Linked DNA regions of Pelorhabdus rhamnosifermentans. The protein of the gene in region 2 interacts with the protein of the main gene of each other region in a pairwise test. Links are inferred from orthologs where the notes say so. Each region holds a gene or a part of one and is shown on either strand. Other genes may lie near its edges. The genes, in order: gyrB and gyrA.

Region 1 (10,417 bases), on a different replicon or contig from region 2:
ACGTTAATATTTCTTGGCAAAAAAATCAGGTAGCTTTTTCATTTGATAATGTTTATATTGTTTCAAGGCTCATCGAAGGAACTTTCCCTGAATATCAAAAAGTTATCCCCAACGATTTTGTTACAATTGTCACCGTAAATTGTGATCAATTCTTAGATGCTGTTGAACGCGTATCTTTAATTGCTCGCGATGGCGATTATAATGTCATTAAATTTTCCTTTAAAGGAAACCAAATTACTATTCATTCAAATAATCCAGAACTTGGTAAGGCTTCTGAAACAATTGAAGCTGATATCAAAGGCAATGAATTGGATATTGCTTTTAATGCCAAATATGTGAGCGATATTTTGAAAAATGTTACAACTGATGAACTTACTTTTTCGTTAAATACTCCTCTTAGCCCGGCAGCGATTCAACCGCTTCATGATGATCAATATATTTATATCATTACACCTGTACGATCAAACTAAAAAGCAGGAGATTTTATGGAACTTATTGAAATAAATACAGAGTCTATTCAATTAGATCAATTTTTGAAATGGGCAGGTATCGTCGAAACAGGCGGTCAAGTAAAAAATTGGTTAGCTGATCAGATGATTACCTTAAATGGTCAGCTAGTAACGGAAAAACGCAAAAAATTAAAAGATAAAGATAAGATTACAATAAAAGGGCTCGGCTCTTATCAAGTGGTTGTTGTAAAAAATGCGAATTGATCAAGTTAAACTAAGGCATTATCGGAATTATGATGAATGCACCTTAGCCTTTCCAGACAATATCAATGTATTCATTGGTAAAAATGCACAAGGAAAAACAAATTTACTTGAAGCTCTTTATCTGGCGATATTAGGTAAATCTTATCGTTCTGCTCATGATGAAGAGCTCATTCAATTTGTCCAAGAGCAATGTATGGTGAGACTTGATATAAGCCTTTATGATGCACAACATGAAATAACCCTTCAGTTTCGAAGGGGCCAAAAAAAAGAAATTTCATTAGATCAAGATACTATAAGGCAAAATCAGCTAATAGGATTATTTCATGCTGTACTTTTTTCACCTGATGATCTCTATTTATTAAAAGGCGCACCAGCAGAACGGCGGCGTTTTTTAGATATTGAAATATCACAGATCAGTCCTGTTTATTATAAACAGCTATTACACTATAATCGCATTGTTTTACAGCGTAATACACTGCTGAAAAATATCAGGGAAAAAAAAGCATCGGAAAGCTTGCTAATTCCCTGGGATGAGAACTTGGCTGAAATTGGTTCTTATCTTGTGTACAAGCGTCTTTATACTATTCAAAAATTAGCTCTACTTGCTCGTGAGATGCATGAGCAATTAACTGGTTGTGCTGAAAAACTAGTTGTTACATATATTCAACACGGTCATGAGGATGCAATACTAAGCGATGATCGCGTGGTTATTGCTCAGTGGCTGAAAAACAAACTCATCGAATCACACGAAAAAGATATTTGGCGTGGTAGTACAAGTGTGGGCCCTCATCGTGATGACCTTGGTTTTACGATTAATTCTATTGATACGAAAACGTATGGTTCGCAAGGACAGCAACGGACAGCTATTTTGTCGCTTAAACTAGCTGAATTAGAATATATCAAAGTCGAAACAGGCGAATACCCTTTTTTGTTGCTTGATGATGTGATGAGTGAATTGGATATGAATCGACGAAGTTATTTGCTGGAGTTTATCAAAAATCGTATTCAAACATTTATTACGGCTACAGATGAAAGTGATTTTCCTAAAAATCATTTTGGAAAAGTTTATACTATTGAACAAGGTCGGGTAAAATAAGATAAAATTGGGTGATTGTCTTGGAAAAGATCGCCGTTGTTATTCCGAAAGCTTTTCAAAAATTAGGTCTTCATCATAAATTTCGTATGGAAATGATTTTTTATCGTTGGCATGAGATTGTTGGAGCAGAAATTGCTTGTCATACTCGCCCTATATCAATGAATCATGGACTACTTTTTGTGGCTGTAAATAGTTCTGTATGGTGTCATCACCTGATGATGATGAAAGAATCGCTCATAAAAAAGTTGAACCATTTTGCTCAAAGCAAAGTTGTTACAGATATTAAGTATCAAACTGGATCCATTCAACGACAAGAAAATTCTGATAAAGGAGAAATTGAGCTTTCACTTTCAGCGAAAATCCGTTCTATTTTGCTTACAAAAGAAGAAGTAGCGCAGATTCGTCAATTAACTGATTCCATTGAGACGCAAGAATTAAGGCAGCATGTATTTTCGCTACTTGTAAAAGATTGTAAATTAACCAAATATAAAAAGGATCAACATTATCATCCTTGTGCAAAATGTCGTACTCTTTGTCCTCCTCAGGATACGTATTGTACTGTTTGTTCCATTGAAGCTCGTCAGATGCGGATTGGAGAAATTTATAAAGTGCTCAAGGAAGCGCCTTGGCTTCAATATCGAGAATGTAAAAATTTTATTGAATGCTCAGCTTTTGAATTTCGCAAAGCACGACAGCAGCTTATTTTGCAGATGATCAGAGAAATGGAAAAAACAGTACCCCCGCCTCTTGTTGAATCTACATTAGTGATGCTACTCACATCGACGAAACCTGAATTTCTTAATAACGATTTAATTGAGAAAACCATGAGTAAAGTCAGGAGGAAAAAAAATGTTTTTGCATATCGGCAGTGACTATGTTATTCCTTTAAAAAATATTGTAACAATTACGGATATGACAGCTGTAAAATCCGGTATTAATCAAAAGTTTATTACAGCGAAACGCAATGAAAAAAAAGTAGAAGATATTTCTGATGGCAATGCAAAAAGCTTTATTGTTACAGATAATAAAGTTTATTTATCAGCTATTTCATCAATTACGTTGAAAAAGCGAGCTGGATATATTAAAGCAGAACCTCAGGAAGATAGGGAAGAAGAGTAAAAGATTTATTTGGAGGGAACTATGAGTACAAACGATACAGATATGATAAATGAAAAAAAATTAGAAGACACGCCAATTAACGGTCATTTGACAGAAAATGAAATTGAGGCCGTCACATCCACATCAGGCCATTATGGTGCTAAGCAAATTCAGGTTTTAGAAGGCTTGGAAGCTGTTCGTAAACGGCCTGGTATGTATATTGGCAGTACTTCGTCAAGGGGATTACATCATTTAGTATATGAAGTAGTTGATAATGCTATTGATGAATCATTAGCAGGCTATTGTGATACGGTACATGTATTTATTCATCCGGATAATAGCATTACTGTGACAGATAATGGCCGCGGTATTCCTGTTGATATGCATGCCATTGGACTACCTGCAGTAGAGGTAGTTATGACGGTTCTTCATGCCGGTGGTAAATTTGGTGGTGAGGGATATAAGGTATCAGGCGGTTTACATGGTGTTGGTGTTTCTGTTGTTAATGCTTTGAGTGAATGGCTGGAAGTGAAGGTGAAGCGCGGTGGTTTTGTCTATGATATGCGTTTTGAACGGGGGGCTACGGCTCGCAAGCTAAGAAAAATTGGTACAACAGATGAGACAGGAACAGAAGTTACATTTAAGCCGGATAGTGAAATATTTGAGGAATTAGAATATCATTTTGACATATTGAGACAGAGGCTTAGAGAACTGGCTTATCTTAATCGAGGCTTATCGATTGATATTATTGACGAAAGAACGGATGTAAGACAAAGTTATTGTTTTGAAGGTGGTATTGTTTCTTTTGTCGAGCATTTAAATCAGAATAAAGATGTTTTGCAGCCGCAGCCGATTTACCTCAATGGCAGTAAAGATAAAACGATTGTTGAAATTGCTCTACAATATAATGATAGTTATACGGAAAATTTATTTTCCTTTGTTAATAACATTCATACTCAGGAAGGCGGAACCCATTTAAGTGGATTTAAAATTGCCCTGACCCGTACGATTAATGATTATGCTCGTAAGCTTAATCAGTTGAAAGAAAATGATGAAAATTTAAGTGGTGATGATATTCGTGAGGGCTTGACAGGTGTCATTAGCTTAAAAGTCCAAGATCCGCAATTTGAAGGTCAAACAAAAACAAAATTAGGGAATAGTGAAGTTCGCGGTATTGTGGATTCCATTGTTAGTGAGGGCTTATCAGAGTTTTTTGAGGAAAATCCGGCGATTACGAAGAAAATCATTGAAAAAACGATTATGGCGTCTCGTGCACGTGAAGCAGCACGGAAAGCGCGTGAATTAACGCGTCGCAAAAGCGCATTGGAAATCAGTTCTTTACCAGGAAAATTAGCTGATTGTTCCATCAAAGATCCTATGCAAACAGAAATTTATCTTGTTGAGGGTGATTCTGCTGGTGGTAGCGCAAAACAAGGTCGTGATAGGAGATTTCAGGCAATTTTGCCATTGCGTGGTAAAATATTAAATGTAGAAAAAGCGCGATTGGATAAGATATTAAATAATGAAGAAATTCGCTCCATGATTACAGCTTTTGGTAATGGTATTGGTGAAGAATTTGATTTAGAAAAGAGTCGTTATGGAAAAATTATCATTATGACAGATGCCGATGTGGATGGAGCGCATATTCGAACATTACTCTTAACCTTCTTTTATCGCTATATGAAGCCGCTGCTCGAAAATGGACGAGTATATATTGCTCAGCCTCCTTTATATTTAATCAAAAAGGGTCGGGAAAGCTGGTATGTGTACAGTGATGATGAAATGGGTCGTTTACTGGGTAAAATCGGACGAGACAATATTAGTGTGCAACGCTACAAAGGTCTTGGCGAAATGAATCCCGAGCAATTATGGGATACGACGATGAATCCAGAAGGCCGCACGAATCTTCAAGTAACATTAGAAGACGGTATGATGGCTGATGAAATTTTTTCGATATTAATGGGAGATAAGGTAGAACCACGTCGGAAATTTATCGAAGATTATGCTCATACTGTAAAAAATCTTGATATTTAATTAAGAATAAACATAATAAAAACGCGGATCACTTTTCGGTGATACGCGTTTTTTGAATCATTACATATGGGGAACAGTGAAGCTTCCCATTGGCATGAGTGTAATGCTTGGATGAGAGCCTAATTTTTTAAACGCCAGTTGCAATGCTTCATTCATATCTTTGGCGGGTGTGAAAAGGAGTGTCTTAGCAAGCTGAGGATCTAGGGAAGAAACAAGGACGAATTCCGCCTTATTCATTAAACGTGTTACAGCATAGGCTTTATGTGCACCAATTTGAAAATCAGTTCGAATAGCTGTTTCTACTTCAGCGGGAGTTTTATATTTTTGCATGGTTTTTTCATATAATTCTGATCCTGTACCTTCGATACATTCACCTAAGAGGATAACCATGCCACCCGGCTTGACAGCGCACCACGCATTATCCATCGTCTTTTGTAACTGGTAGACGTTAATATCTTTTGGATAGCCGCCACAGGTAGCAATAACAAGGTCGGCTTCCTGCTTAATTCTTGCTCCATATACCTCATTGACAAACTCGCAGGCGACTTGATGGGCTTTTATATAATCACCAGCAAAAACTTTTAAAAATTTCTTTTTTTCATTAAGCACAACATTGAGGAGAAATGAGGGGCGGCACATTTCTGCTCCCTCGACCTGATCATGATAAATGGGATTACCTTCTAATTTACCAATCACTGCATTTGGGTCTAACATCATAGAATGATTTTTCCGAACTGTTTCATAATAAGCTACACCGGGAAGCATGGCTTTACGGCCACCGCCAAACCCAGAGAAAAAGTGATGAACAATATTGCCTGTGCAAATGATATGATCGACTTCAGTAACGAGTTTATTAAAATAGACAGGCGTTCCACGCGATGTAGTACCAAAAAATTGAAAGTCTTCTTTATTTCTACAGTTGCTGTTATACATTTTTACTCGTTTTGCAACAGCTGGACTAACTGCTTCAATCATTTCCTGCTCCGTCATTAGGCGATGCGTGCCTAGAGCAAAGACAATTCGCATATCTTCATCAGGTATGCCTACGGCATTTAGCTCATCTAATAGAATGGGCATAAAGACGTAGCTATTTGCGACACGAGTGGGGTCATTGACAATAAAAGCGACTGTTTGACCAGGTTTAACGATTTTGTTGAGTGGTTTAGAATCAATTGGATTGCGGATAGCTTCTCGAATTGCTGCAGCTGGGTCAGGCAATTCAGGAAATTTCTTAATGACTAATTCATCCACAATTAGAGAAGAATCAAGTGAAAAAGACAATTCATCTTTTCCATATTTCATTTTATATTCTTTATTCATGCTAAACACCTTCCTGAATAAATTTGAAATTTAGGATGATTTTCCTTTCTTTCTATAGTACTATACAAGGTTGTCTAAGTCTATAAAATATACCAAAGAGATACTTATTATGTATTCTTACGGGTCACTAGAAGGCTAAGTATCCAGTTAAATAATCATATCAATATATATAAATTATCGTTAAAATATTATAGAATATGATTGACATAACAGCTGTAAAGTAATATAATGTTCTAGTAAATCACTTTTGGGGCATCGCCAAGCGGTAAGGCACGGGACTCTGACTCCCGCATCCCTAGGTTCGAATCCTAGTGCCCCAGCCAATATATATGACTCACTAGCTCAACTGGCAGAGCAACTGACTCTTAATCAGTAGGTTCGGGGTTCGATTCCCCGGTGTGTCACCAAAAAAATCAAGGGTTCGCAGCAATGCGGCCCTTTTTATTTATTTTACGTGTTAAAATAAAATGACAAAATTTTAGTTAATTTGTAAAAACCTTGACCATTTTGTTGATATTCTGTTATTGTAGTATTAAATAATAGGTTTCTGAATTGGGGCTTTTATCAGAAAAAAGAGGGTGTATTTTTTGGCGGCGCAAATAGAAAATCCTATCGTTCCACAGAGAAAAAATAAGATAAAACGCATAGCTATTATCGTAGCTCTGTTAGTTACTTTTATAACTGTTATTGCAGGAGCATTTTTTTTAGGATTGCATAGTCAGGATAGTCCAATTGTGAGTCAAATCATAACGCATAAAAAAATTAATATTTTATTGTTAGGCATTAATAAAAGGAAAGATGACCCTGGGCGTTCTAACGTTACTTGTGTAGTTACTGTGGATACAGATACCAAAAATGTGTCTATGTTGTGGGTACCGCGCGATAGTCGGGTGAAAATTCCTGGTTATGAGCCGAATAAAATTGGTCATGCTTATGCTTATGGTGGGCCTAAACTTTCGGAGCAGACGGTCTCAGAGTTGTTAGGCATTCCTATTGATTATTATGTAGCTATTAATATGGATGGGTTTAAAAAAGTGATTGATGCCTTAGGTGGCGTGGATATCAATGTAGATAAAAGGATGTATTATTATGATCCTTATGATGAGGGCGAAGTCGATAATGATGGTCTTATTGATTTGCAGCCTGGTTTACAGCATATGGATGGCAATACAGCGTTGCAATATGTTCGGTTTCGTCATGATGAAATGGGAGATATTGGTCGAATTGAGCGCCAGCAAAAATTTGCTAAAGCTTTGCTAGACGATATTATGAGTCCGTCGATCATTACTAAATTACCTGGTGTGATTCAGGAAGCAAATTCTGTTTTTCAGACAGATATGCCAGTTAGTCAAATGCTGAGTTTAAGTAAAGTCATCACTGATGCTTATAAGCAAGGCATTCAAACCGATATGGTTTCTGGTCGACCTGTTTATATTGATGAGATTAGTTATTGGTTGCCTGATATTGTTGCAATGAGGAAGAAAATTGCTGAGATTCAAGGAATAACCATCAATGAGGATTATTTGGTATCAGCGCAAATGTTGGCTAATGAATATGAGGCGGCTTTGCCGAAAGATACAAAGGTAGCGGAAGCGTCGCATTCTTCTGCTAGCGATACAACGAGTATATCCACGACTGCTAAAACGTCAACGAATTCAACAATTCCAACAACGAGTAGTAAGTCCAAGTCAACTACGGCTAAGATGAATATTCAGAGTGATACTGCTTCTAACCGAGCTCCAAGTTCAAGTTCAGCTTCAATTCCAGCTTCAGCCGAAACTGCTAACGAAGTAGCCAGGAAAAGCGCAGCGAATACAGCAGCTAAATAATGAAACATGTTTTTTTGTTCCCTCACATATAATGTAGCGAGTTATTGTGCAGGGGGAACAGATGTGATCAAACTTTTTTCTGTAAAAATCAATTGGCGTAAAGCATATTTTGCGATTACGTCGCTTTTTCTTATTAGTATAATTTTAAGTATTGCAGGATTTGAATATTTAGATGAGCAAGAATTGATTTCTCTTTCTGATCAGTTCCTGTCAGCTCCAACTGGTAAAATATCGATTGTCATCAACATTTCTGATCGCGTTCTAAAATTGTACAATGATGGAAATCTGTATAAAAAGTATCGGATTGCAGTTGGTAAAAGTAGTACGCCAACGCCGATTGGTGACTGGATTGTTATTTGGAAGTCCTATCGATCAGGTGATATTTTTGGAACACGTTTTCTAGGGCTTGATGTGCCATGGGGAGGATATGGAATTCACGGTACGAATCGGCCATGGAGTATTGGACATTTTATTAGTCAAGGCTGTATTCGATTGTGTAATAAGGATATTGAAGAACTTTTTGAATGGGTACCTGTGGGCACATCGGTACGAATTGAAGGTGAAAGGTTTCGCAGTCCGCGTATACTTCAATATGAAGCGATTGGTGCAGATGTAGTCCAGCTCCAAGTAAGACTTAAAAAATTGGGTTATCTCGAAGGAAGAGCGGATGGTTTTTTTAATAAAGATACAGAAGAGGCTGTTAAGCGGTTCCAGCATGATAGGGGACTTAAAGTTAGCGGGGTAGCCGATCAGAAACTTTTAAATTTATTGGGCCTTTAATTAAATAAAAATCCAGCACATTTCCGCAGGGAAGTGTGCTGGATTTTTTTTTGCTACGCACTATGTTTTTGATGCTTATTTATAGCGTTCAACGTACTGGCTCAATTCTTTGGTATGAGCATTGATTTGTTCTAGTGTAGAAGATATTTCTTGAGTTGTTGCTGCTTGCTCTTCACTAATAGCACCAGTCGATTCGATGGATTTATTAATCTCTGAGATAGACTGAGCGACTTCTTGTAAAGTGAATTGAATTTTTTTTACGGCATCCTGCGATTGATCGGCTAATTTACGAACTTCTTCTGCAACTACTGCAAATCCCCTGCCATGTTCACCGGCACGGGCTGCTTCAATGGCTGCATTCAGTCCTAATAAATTGGTTTGAGCGGCGATATTTTTAATGAATTCAAGAATTTGTGTTGTATCGTTATTTTTTTTGACTAACTCTTGTACCCGTTTAATGGCCTCTTGACCGGCAGCAGCGAGATCACTTGCACTTTTTGCTACTTGTCCAACACTTTCAGAAGCTTGAGTTGTTGAAGAAGAGAGATCTTCGATATTTTTGATGAGGTTCATACTATGCTCTAAATCAAGACCTGAACTTAAAGTTCCGATAATTTCATTATTTATTCCGTAAATGGGAGTAAATATGGTTTTAATTGTTCTTCCATAGACATCAGGGGGGATCTCGGCATGTGTTGATTTGCCGGTTCGAATACAATCTTCAATTGTTTCGATGCTTGCAATCGGTTTACCTTTAGGTAAATCAAGTTCAAATTGTTCGGCGTGGTGGTAACCTAAATATTCTTTTAAGTCAGTTAATCCCACAGCCATATCATCACGAACGATTTTATTCATGTAGGGAAGGACTGTTTCAAAGGCAGCTAAAATAGCCTCGTTTGTTTCTGGCTTATTAGTTGACATAGTCATTTTTCCTCCTAATAGTTCAATTTTAATTATACTAATGAACATTATATTCTTTTTTCGCTATTTTTCTATAAAATCCTTTTGTTTCATTTATTAGTTTACAGAATATCTTTAAAGGTAAAAATTAACTAAATATTAAATATTATATTAAAAGGTTGAATTAATTTAATATTCGGTATATACTAGAAGTAGATAACAGAGGGAGAGGATAGGAATGAGAAGCAATTTTGCTTTAGTCATGGGAAATCTCTTCGGTTTGTTGTTTGAATTTATTGTTTTAAGTTGCATAGGGGCTATTCCTGCTTTTGTTGTTCTGGTAATATTTGAAAAAGATTTACTTCAATTAATGGGCGGAACTTGTCAGACAGTATTTTTGACCATTGATTGTATCATTGCTTTTATTCTATTCTTTATGTTTATGAGAAGAGAAGGACATTGTTTTCGCCAGTTATCGCATCATGTATAAGGATAGGGCTGTCCAAAAGTACCTTTAAAGAGCTCTTAAGAGGGCTCTTTTTTTGCAATAGAAATTTCTTTTTTTTATTGAATATGGTATACTGTGTTCAGAATCTTAAAAATAAGGGTGAAATCATTGAATGAGTATGGTGTATCTGCTGAAATTG
Region 2 (10,647 bases):
ATATGCTATGGGCGCGCCGCAAGAAGTGATGAATGAGACGATGCTGCGCGAAGTGTTTGGTGTTACAGCCGATATTTATCGCGATCAGGAGCAGCGGCCAGTATGTATCGCCCGTTGTTTGGCGACGCGGGAGGGACAAGAATGATTAAAATTGAAAATATAGTAAAAACGTATGGGACTCGTACAGCGATTAATCAAGTGAATCTATCGATTAAAGCCGGTGAAATGTTTGGGCTTCTGGGGCCAAATGGTGCAGGAAAAACGACGATGATTCGTGTTTTGACAATGCTCACATCCTTTGATTCGGGTACCATTACAGTTCATGGCCTTTCCTTGCCAACAGAGGGACAGAGTATTAAGGAATTGCTGGGAGTTGTGCCTCAGCATTTGAATTTAGATGCTGACTTGACAGCTTGGGAAAACTTGGAGCTTCATGGTCGTTTGCATCACATGCCTGCGCGGGAACGTCATGAGCGCATGGAAAAATTATTAGATTATGTGGAACTTAAGGATCGCAAGGATGATATGGTTCAAACTTTTTCAGGCGGCATGAAAAGGCGTTTGATGATTGCCAGGGCCTTACTGCATCGGCCTAAAATCCTGTTTTTAGATGAGCCGACAGTAGGTCTTGACCCACAGGTGCGACGCCGATTATGGGGTCTTATTTTGCGCTTAAACTATCAGGGACTGACCGTACTTCTTACGACGCATTATATTGAGGAGGCCGAGGCGCTATGTCAGCGTGTGGCCATTATGGAACAAGGGAAGCTTATTACGACGGCTGCACCTGCTGATTTGTGTCAAAAGGTAGGTCAATTTGCTGTAGAATGGACGGCATCGGATGGCATGAAGGTCCAGTTCTTTGATGATCGGTCGAGTGCTGCCGCCTATATTACGCAGCTCAATACGAATGCGACGTTGCGCAAGACGAATTTGGAGGATGTTTTCGTAGAACTGACAGGAAGGAAAGTGAGTGGCTCATGATGCGCGATATCATTACGGTATTTTGGCGTGACTGGTTGGTCTTGAATCGACGCCTTGGGCGCTTCATTCTTTCCAGAATGGTGTCACCCATCTTATATCTGGTCGCTTTTGGCTGGGGACTTGGCAGTCAAATTCAAGTGAGTCAGGGCAGTTATTTAGATTATATCGTGCCAGGCATTGTGGCGCTCAATTCCATGATGATAAGCTTTAATGCTGTTGGGACACCCGTTAATATGGCTCGGCTGTATCATAAGACACTGGAGGAATATCAAATTGCGCCCATCAGTGCGGCCTCTTTTGTATTCGGGAAAGTGTTGTCTGGCATACTAAGGGGGCTTATTTCTTCGCTTGTTATTATTCTACTGGCCTATGTGTTTGGCGCTACACTGACTGTGAGCCTTGGATTTTGGCTGGTACTGATTTTAAATTGTGCTTTATTCGCTGCCTTGGGCTTTGTTGCAGCCATGTTCATGAATTCTCACGAGGAAATGGCTAATTTTAATACATATGTGTTAACACCTATGTCTTTTTTGTGTGCTACGTTTTTTTCGGCGGATCGGCTGCCTCCTGTTATGCATGAGTTGGTGGGGTTATTACCTCTGACTCATGCCAGCCAGGCGCTCCGATTGGCTGGGGCGGGACATGCCCTGCCTTGGTTCTCTGTGGCTGTGTTGGTTTTCTATGTTTCTCTATTTCTCATCGTTAGTATTTGGCAAATGCGGCAGATTCGCAATTAATGTGCTGCTCTTTTTCGATAACCTGAGAATTTTTATTTGCAGGAGGTTTATATGTCTGACGAATTTAAGGATAAGGTTGTCTTGATTACGGGGGGGACATCAGGCATTGGTTTGGCAGCAGCAGAAATTTTTCTGAAAAGGGGTGCCTGTGTTGCGCTTGTAGGCCGCCGTTCGGATAAGGGGATGCAGGCTTTAGCTGACTTAGCGGAATATGGTAACAGGGTCTGGTATGTTGAAGGCAATGTGGCGAAATGCAAAGATTGCCAGTCCGTTATTCAGCAAGCGGTTGAGCATTTTGGGCGACTCGATGTGGTCGTGAATTCAGCCGGAAATTACTTGGAAAAGGCGATTGCCGATGTGACGGAAGAGGACTATGAACGGGTGATGGATACTAATATCAAGGGAACTTATTTTATTGCGAAATTTGCTGTGCCGGAACTGCGTAAAGCGGGAGCAGGAGCTATTATCAATGTATCTTCGGATGCCGGCACAAATGGGAATTTGCTTTGTTCCACTTACTGTGCTTCGAAGGGAGCTGTCAATACCTTTACGAAAGCTTTGGCTCTTGAGTTAGCGCCTTACTCAATTCGTGTCAATGCTGTCTGCCCGGGCGATATTCATACTCCGTTACTTGATGAGCAGCTAAAAGACTCAAGTAATGTTGAAAAAGATTTAAAAGAAATGGCAAGTATTTATCCATTAGGCCGTATTGGAAGGCCAGAGGAAGTGGCGAATGTTATCGCCTTTTTGGCATCAGACAAGGCCTCATTTATTACAGGGGCTTTGTGGGCTATTGATGGCGGTCTGACTGCTTGTTGAAAGGAAAAAGGTTCTTCTGCCTGAAGGCGAATGATTATCATAGCGGATAAAACAGGAGTGACTGATTCATGAGACAATCATGAGTAAGTCACTCCTGTTTTAAGCATTTTCTTTGTTAGTGAAACGCTCTGTTTTTCGAAATTGATAGAGTTCGAGAAGATTCGGTACGACATCTGATTTAAACTTGTAATCGGGTACAAGTTCTTGACATTTTGCTAAAGCCGCTTGAAAATCATAGTAAACTTCCCATTTGGCTTTGACCAACTGTTTGCCTGTTAGGCGTAACAAGTAGGCCGGATGGTACGTGGCAATAGCCGGGATATTATACTTTGTATTGAACCACTTGCCACGATCTTTTGTAATGCGTGCTCCCGGATTGTCTAAATATTTTAAGGCCACACTGCCGAGGGCGATGATAACTTTCGGCGCCACGAGAGCGAGCTCTGCATCGAGCCAGTTATTGGCACAAAAATTGGCTTCCTCAATGGTTGGCGTGCGATTCCCTTTTGGGCGGCATTTGATAATATTTGTTGTAAATACGTGATCACGCGTAATGTTTACGCTCATGAGTGCCTTATCGAGCAATTGTCCGGAAGGTCCAATAAGAGGAACACCGTATTCATCCTCAACGCCGCCAGGTCCTTCGCCGACGATGGTTAGAGGACTATCGGGACTGCCGTTATAAGAAGTGGGTCCATGATTACTATTATTATGTAAAGCACACTGAGTACACTGAAATAAATTGGATTCAAGATCATCCATGTCATGAAACATCTGTGTCACCTCATTGATGTATTTATTTTTTATTGTCGCATGATAGGAAAAATTTGTACAGCCTTCGAGTAAAATTTTATTGATAAAACTTTAGAGTTGAATAGGCCATCTAGCAAATAGGCTAGATGGTTTTTTCATGAACTTTATCCGTCATAGAAGATTGGCCTCTTTCATATATGTTAGTACTTTGAGTTTGCAAAGAGGGGTGCTCTATGAAATTATCGGTACTATTGGGGCTGATCTTAACGATCCTATTGCTTGGAACGCCGCAGCAAGTTCAAGCGGAGTCAGGTGCGCGAATCATTGTCAATTTACCATCTCGAACGGTAGATTATTATGAACAAGATCAATGGGTGCAGTCGTTCCCTGTAGCCATTGGCAGAGCCGCTACACCGACGCCGCTTGGCGACTACACTGTTCAGGAAAAAGAGGAGAATCCCATTTGGTATCCGCCGAATGAGTCTTATTCTGTTCCATCAGGACCAGAGAATCCGCTTGGTTATCGTTGGCTGGGCTTCTCAGGAAATTATGGCATTCATGGTACAAACGAACCTGATTCGATTGGCGAAGCGGTCTCAAATGGCTGTGTGCGTATGCAAGAGGCAGATGTGGAAAGACTATTTGGAGAGGTTGCTGAGGGTACTCCCGTTCAGGTAACATATGAAAGAATACGACTGCTTGTTGATAAAGAGGGTGTTGCTACACTTGGGATTTATCCTGACGTCTATGGCAAGCAGGACATTACGCTGAATGATGTGAGGAGCAAGTTGATTGAAAGGCATCTTTCGGCGTTTTTATCCGATGAGGATCTTACTCAGCTCTTGGGCAAGGCGCAGGGAAAGCAGGTTCCTTTTGCGAAGGTCCATCGTCTGGAAGTGAATCAGCGAATACTGCCTGATTATGCGGTTACTTTAGCGAATCAGTTACTTGTGCCTATAAAAGCATTTCAAGATTATGTGCCAATTGAATGTGAGGCGCTGCCTGCTGTCGCAATCGGTTCAGACTGGTACATTTCTTATGATTGTATTCCACAACTTCTTGGAGGAAAAAGCTTTCTTGATAGTGCCAAGAACTGTGTTCACATTGTATTGCCTGCTATCTATTTTAATGGCGTCTTGCTTAGTCAAAGGGTTACTGTCAATCACGGCGAGGCCGTCATAGCGCTTACGGAAATTGGACGCGCCTTGGGCCTTTCTGTTACGTATCATAACTGGGCGCAGATTGCAAAGGTCGGCTGGTATGGAGTACCTTATGTTCTCATTGATGGTGAACCGTACCTTAAAATCAGTCAGCTTAGGACTTCGCTTAATATTGGCAGTCAATTTGACGAGGCGAAACAGGTCTATAATCTTACTTATCCCGCAGTTCCTATCGATTATTCTTGCGATATTGGTGTTTTAGCAGATTTTACGGATAAATAAGCAGGATTTTTTTAGATGAATATGGAAAGTATATAATTCGAGATAATTGAGATTTTACGTTTTTCGTAGAGGTGAGAATGTGGATTTTGGTTTAGGGAAGATATTACCGGTACGCATTGAAGAAGAAATGAAAAGTTCCTATATTGATTATGCCATGAGTGTTATTGTCATGCGGGCCCTGCCTGATGTGCGGGACGGACTCAAACCGGTTCACAGGCGGATACTTTTTGCCATGCATGAAGCAGGCATGACTCCGAACAAAGCTTATAAAAAATCAGCCCGTATTGTTGGTGAAGTTTTGGGTAAATACCATCCCCATGGTGACACTTCTGTTTATGATGCCACAGTACGATTGGCGCAAGACTTTTCGACACGCTACTTGCTTGTTGACGGCCATGGTAACTTTGGTTCCGTTGACGGTGACTCTGCTGCAGCAATGCGGTATACAGAAGTTCGTATGTCTAGAATTGCCGAAAAAATGCTAGAAGATATTGAGAAAAATACGGTCGACTTTGCGCCGAATTATGATGAATCTTTGAAGGAACCAACTGTTTTGCCATCGAAAATCCCTAATTTATTAGTGAATGGTTCATCAGGGATTGCCGTGGGTATGGCGACGAATATTCCACCTCATAATTTAGGTGAAGTTATTGACGGACTTGTATTAATGATCGATAATCCAGCAGTGGATATTGAAGAATTGATGCGGGCCATTCCTGGACCTGATTTTCCTACGGCAGGACTGATCTTAGGTCGTGAAGGGATTCGCTCGGCTTATACTACAGGTCGTGGTAGCGTCAAGATGCGCGCCAAGGCGCGGGTGGAGAAGATGGCCAATGGCAAGCAACGTATTTTGGTTACGGAGCTGCCTTATCAGGTTAACAAAGCCCGGCTAATTGAAAACATCGCGAACCTTGTTCGTGATAAATCGATTGAAGGCATTACAGACTTGCGTGATGAAAGTGATCGCAGCGGTATGCGCGTTGTCATTGAGTTACGGCGCGATGTGAATTCCGATGTGATTTTAAACCAGCTTTACAAGCATACGCAAATGCAAGAGACGTTTGGTGTGAATATGCTGGCCCTTGTCAATGGACATCCACGCGTACTTAATTTACGGCAAGTGCTTGAGTATTATTTAGAACATCAAAAAGAGGTTATTACACGCAGGACACAGTTTGATTTGGCGAAAGCCAAGGCACGGGCTCACATCTTAGAAGGACTCAAGATTGCCTTGGACCATCTAGATGCGGTGATTAAGACTATTCGTGAGTCTCAGACGGTGGATATTGCTCGTAGCGCTTTGATGAATGGGTTCTCACTGAGCGAGAAACAAGCTCAGGCTATTCTGGAAATGCGCCTGCAGCGTTTAACGGGCTTGGAACGTGAAAAGATTGATCAAGAGTATCAGGATATTTTAGCAACGATTGCTTATTTGGAAAGTGTTCTTGCTGATGATGCCAAGCTATTTCAGATTATTCGGGAAGAATTGCTGAGTGTAAAACAACGTTTTGGTGATGAGCGGCGTACGGTTATTACAAGTGATGTGTCCAAAATGGATCTGGCCGATCTTATTGCAGAAGAAGATATTGTTATCACGCTGACGCATTATGGATACATTAAGCGTTTGCCTGTTGATACCTATCGCAATCAGAAACGTGGCGGTCGTGGTGTTACAGGTATGAATACGAAAGAAGAAGATTTCGTAGAGCATATTTTTGTATCCACAACGCATCATAATTTGCTGTTCTTTTCTTCGCGGGGACGGGTGTATCGGTTAAAGGGATATGAAATACCAGAAGCATCCAGACAGGCGAAGGGGACAGCGATTGTCAACCTGTTGCCAACAGAGCCGAAAGAAAAAATTACGGCTGTTATCCCTGTTCGGGAATTTTCAGCTAATAAATTTTTGTTTATGGCAACAAAAAAGGGCATCGTGAAGAAAACGGAGCTTACTGATTTCGATACGGCGCGTAAAGGCGGTCTCATTGCCATTAATCTTGATGAAGATGACGACCTGATCGAGGTTAAGCTGACAAATGGCGAGCAGAATATTATTATGGGTACCAAACATGGACAGGCTATTCATTTTTCTGAAAAAGATGTTCGCATGATGGGCCGGGCGGCACGCGGTGTGAAAGGTGTAGCGCTCACGCATCAGGATGAAGTTATTGGTATGGATTCGGCTCATAAAAATGGTGAGGTTCTTACCGTGACTGCTGAAGGTTATGGCAAACGGACGCCTATTGAAGACTACCGTTTGCAGACGCGGGGCGGTAAAGGAATTATCAATATAAAAGCGACAGATAAAACGGGTGAAGTCGTTGGCATTAAAGTGGTTCGTCCTGGACAGGAATTAATGCTCATTACGATTGACGGTGTTGTTATCCGAACGGATATTGATGAGATTTCTTTAATTAGTCGGAACACGCAGGGTGTTAAGCTTATGAAAACAGCCGAACATGATAAGGTTGTTGCGTTAGCTGCTGTAGAAAAGAAAGTAGATAGTGAGTAATTCGTACATTTAAATATTATAAAAGCAGGTTTTTGTTGAGCTTTCAACAAAAACCTGCTTTTTTTCTTGGCAATTCCTTATTTTTCACTCTTAGCAGTTATCTTGGTTAAATCCTGTTTTAATAAAGTTAATAAGACGGCTGTAACGACAGTACCGATAGCAATAGCTACGATATAAAGACCGACATTGCCGACGGCATTGGGGATGGGGAGAACAAAGATACCGCCATGAGGAGCACGTAAAGTACAGCCGAATATCATAGAGAGCGCCCCGGTTACAGCTGAACCAGCCATCAGCGAGGGAATGACGCGGAAAGGATCGGACGCAGCAAAGGGAATGGCTCCTTCTGTAATAAAAGAGATGCCGAGGACAGCAGCGGCTTTTCCTGCGTCTCTTTCATCAGGTGTAAATTTATTTTTTGCTAAAAAGGTTGCTAGGGCAATTCCAAGGGGGGGAGTCATTCCTGCTGCCATAACAGCAGCCATAGGTTCAAAAATGTTGCTTGCCAATAGCCCGACACTAAAGGTATATGCAGCTTTATTTACGGGACCGCCCATATCAAATGCCATCATTCCGCCGAGCAGTAAACCGAGTGCTACGGCATTCGTGGAAGACATGCCTTTTAAGGCTTCTGTCATGATATCCATAATCGCTTTCACGGGAGTTCCTACGATATAAATCATGAGTAGTCCTACTGCTGCGCTGGAAAAGAGTGGAATAATGAGAACGGGTTTTAAGCCTTCCAGTGTTTTTGGTAATTTGATATTATCTTTTAGCCATTTGGCAATATAACCGGCTAGAAATCCGGAAATAATACCACCTAAGAAGCTAGCGCCAATTTTAGTGGCGAGCATACCGCCAATTAAGCCAGGTGTCAGGCCGGGGCGATCGGCAATTGAAAAGGCGATAAATCCGGATAGAATGGGAACCATGAGGGCAAAGGCTGTACCACCGCCAATATCCATAAGAGCAGCAGCCAAGGTGCCTTGCTCTTTAAATGCTTCAATGCCAAATACGAAAGAGAGGGCAACAAGTAAACCACCTGCGACCACAAGGGGAAGCATATAAGATACACCTGTCATGAGATGTTTGTAAGGGCCTGTGCGTTCGGCGGATTTTTCCTGTTTCCTTTCACTTATCTGTGACAGGTAATCAGCAGGTTCTTTCATGGCAAGTGCCTTTTGAATGACTTCCTGGCCGTCTTTAATGGCTGCACCCACTGAGGTTTTCAAGCATTTTTTACCGGCAAAAGGCGTATCGTCAATACTTGTATCCGCTGCGATGATGACGGCATCTGCTTGCGCAATATCTTCGGCTGTGAGGGCATTTTCCACTCCCACAGAGCCTCTTGTTTCAACCTTCATGGCATGACCGAGTTCCTTTGCAGCTTTGGCTAGCGCTTCCGCTGCCATGTAGGTATGGGCAATTCCTGTTGGGCAAGAGGTGATTGCTACGAGTTTACTCATTTTGTTATTCCTCCTTTTATTTTGAGATATAAGGGGTCTTTTTTTTATGAAGAATTTTATTCCCTCGCTTGCAGGGCTGCTTGTATTTCTTCAGCACCATTGGCATTGCGCAGAGCTGCCAGGAAATCTTCATGCATGAGCATGCGGGCTAATCGTGACAGGGCCTGAAGATGAACATCTTCGCCATTTAACGGGGCGGCAATCAAAAAGAATAAATCGGCCTTTGTGCCATCTAAGGACTGAACGTCAAGTGCTTGGGTTACACGTGCAAAAGCCAATGCTGGTTTTAATACAGCGGCAGATTTGGCATGCGGAATGGCTACGCCAAATCCAACACCCGTTGTGCCGAGGGTTTCTCGTTTTGCCACATCACTCAAATAACCGGCTCGATCAAGAACGGCACCTGTTTTCTCAAAAGCTTGGGCTAAAACATCCCACACTTCTTCTTTTGTAGAAACGGTAATATCAAGCAAAATTCTGTCGGCTGTCAATAATTCCGTAATTTTCATGCTCTTTCCTCCCAGTTTTCAATCTGCACTAAGGGCAGAAGTTTTTCGATTTCTTGAAGCGATCCTGGTTGTGTTCCGGGCTTGGCAACGGTGGCAGCAGCTGCTGCCGTTGCCAGACGGGCTTTATCAGCTAAAGATAATTCTCTTGTATCTGCTACTGCTAACCCCGCGACCATGGCATCACCAGCTCCTACGGTTGAACCAATCTTGATCGCGGGGGCTTTGACCCTTAATCTTTCATCTCCTGCGGCAATTAACGCTCCTTGCTCCCCCAGGGATACGACAACAAGTTGAATACCTGATAAAAGCAATTGATTAATGGCTTGACTGAGTTCACGAGAATTCGTGAGGGAGCGGCCCATTATTTCGCTTAGTTCTGTAATATTTGGTTTTACGGCGTAAGGTGCAGCTTCTAAGGCGGTAGTCAGGGCCGGTCCGCTTGTGTCCAAAAAGACTTTACAGTGTTGCTCTTTTAGCAGAGTAATGAGCTGATAATAGCTGTCAGGGGGGGCATCAGGGGGGAGGCTTCCTGATAATATAAAAGAATCAGCTGTTTGAGCGAGTTTGCTAATTGTTTGTTTTAAGCGCAGCCAGTCATCAGCGGAAAAGGTTAGTCCAGGAAAATTTACTTCCGTAACAAGACCAGTTGTTTGATCAACTAATTTTGTATTTACCCGTGTACAGCCGGGGATTAAAACGAAATGGTTTTCAATATCCATTTTAGTAAAGGAGGAATTGAATTTGTCGGCATTGTCTTGACCTAAGAAGCCGGTTACGATGGCGGCTTCGCCGAGCGTCTTGATGACATGAGCTACATTGATGCCTTTACCAGCAGGATCTAGCCGTTCTTGAATGACGCGATTAACTTTGCCTAGGTCAAAGCTTGAAAACTGAAGGGTGCGATCAAGAGCGGGATTGAGGGTTACTGTAATAATTTTATTTTTCCTTGTTTGAACCATGGTTTGCTCCTTTCTGTAGAGGGATGGTTTCGGCTTGTTTTATTTTTACAATTGTTTTATATTGTTTGACGGTTTTTGTTTCTAAACCACAATCTGTTAATAACAGACTGATTTCTGAAAGGTCGCAAATGTGACAGAGACTTTTTTGTCCAAATTTCGTATGGTCAACAACTAAGATAACTTCTTGGCCTGAAAGCAGCATGTGGCGCTTTGTTTCGGCTTCCATCATATTGGGTGTTGTTACTCCTTGTTCAAGATCGATATTGTTTGCTGCCAAAAAAACTTTGTCAAAATGCAAATTTTTCAATGTTTGATTTGTCAGGTAACCAACAAGGGAACGCGTGGGTTTTCGAAGTGAGCCACCAAGCAGTATAACTTCGGTAATAGTATCATCAACAAATATCTGAGCAATATCCATACTATTTGTTGCGATAGTTACTTTTTTTCCTCTTAGCTGTCGGGC

What was found.
Region 1: the proteins of gyrA (region 2) and gyrB interact in binary tests that used the Escherichia coli proteins (3 or more experiments, as listed by UniProt). The link is inferred for Pelorhabdus rhamnosifermentans from one-to-one orthologs.

The regions. Positions count from the first base shown.
Region 1 is NZ_JAHGVE010000024.1:27,446-37,862, forward strand. The notes cover bases 2,558-5,445. They hold gyrB (DNA topoisomerase (ATP-hydrolyzing) subunit B), read left to right. Parts: upstream 2,558-2,949; coding sequence 2,950-4,941; downstream 4,942-5,445. Other genes in these bases: Ga0466249_RS20780 (DciA family protein), read left to right, coding at 2,558-2,681; remB (extracellular matrix regulator RemB), read left to right, coding at 2,659-2,928; Ga0466249_RS20795 (nickel-dependent lactate racemase family protein), read right to left, coding at 5,002-5,445. Outside these bases: dnaN (DNA polymerase III subunit beta), read left to right, coding at 1-470; Ga0466249_RS20770 (RNA-binding S4 domain-containing protein), read left to right, coding at 486-713; DNA replication/repair protein RecF, read left to right, coding at 703-1,809; more of Ga0466249_RS20780, read left to right, coding at 1,830-2,557; more of Ga0466249_RS20795, read right to left, coding at 5,446-6,261; Ga0466249_RS20810 (LCP family protein), read left to right, coding at 6,849-8,090; Ga0466249_RS20815 (L,D-transpeptidase family protein), read left to right, coding at 8,154-8,870; Ga0466249_RS28100 (methyl-accepting chemotaxis protein), read right to left, coding at 8,946-9,791; Ga0466249_RS20825 (hypothetical protein), read left to right, coding at 10,009-10,260; Ga0466249_RS20830 (GntR family transcriptional regulator), read left to right, coding at 10,387-10,417. UniProt on the Escherichia coli protein: DNA gyrase negatively supercoils closed circular double-stranded DNA in an ATP-dependent manner to maintain chromosomes in an underwound state.
Region 2 is NZ_JAHGVE010000019.1:67,151-77,797, forward strand. Bases 4,415-7,532 are described here. They hold gyrA (DNA gyrase subunit A), read left to right. Parts: upstream 4,415-4,814; coding sequence 4,815-7,250; downstream 7,251-7,532. Other genes in these bases: Ga0466249_RS18870 (L,D-transpeptidase), read left to right, coding at 4,415-4,735; Ga0466249_RS18880 (fructose-specific PTS transporter subunit EIIC), read right to left, coding at 7,328-7,532. Also shown: Ga0466249_RS18845 (ABC transporter ATP-binding protein), read left to right, coding at 1-145; Ga0466249_RS18850 (ABC transporter ATP-binding protein), read left to right, coding at 142-984; Ga0466249_RS18855 (ABC transporter permease), read left to right, coding at 981-1,721; Ga0466249_RS18860 (SDR family NAD(P)-dependent oxidoreductase), read left to right, coding at 1,773-2,540; Ga0466249_RS18865 (uracil-DNA glycosylase), read right to left, coding at 2,640-3,314; more of Ga0466249_RS18870, read left to right, coding at 3,527-4,414; more of Ga0466249_RS18880, read right to left, coding at 7,533-8,716; Ga0466249_RS18885 (PTS sugar transporter subunit IIA), read right to left, coding at 8,773-9,225; pfkB (1-phosphofructokinase), read right to left, coding at 9,222-10,184; Ga0466249_RS18895 (DeoR/GlpR family DNA-binding transcription regulator), read right to left, coding at 10,162-10,647. UniProt on the Escherichia coli protein: A type II topoisomerase that negatively supercoils closed circular double-stranded (ds) DNA in an ATP-dependent manner to maintain chromosomes in an underwound state.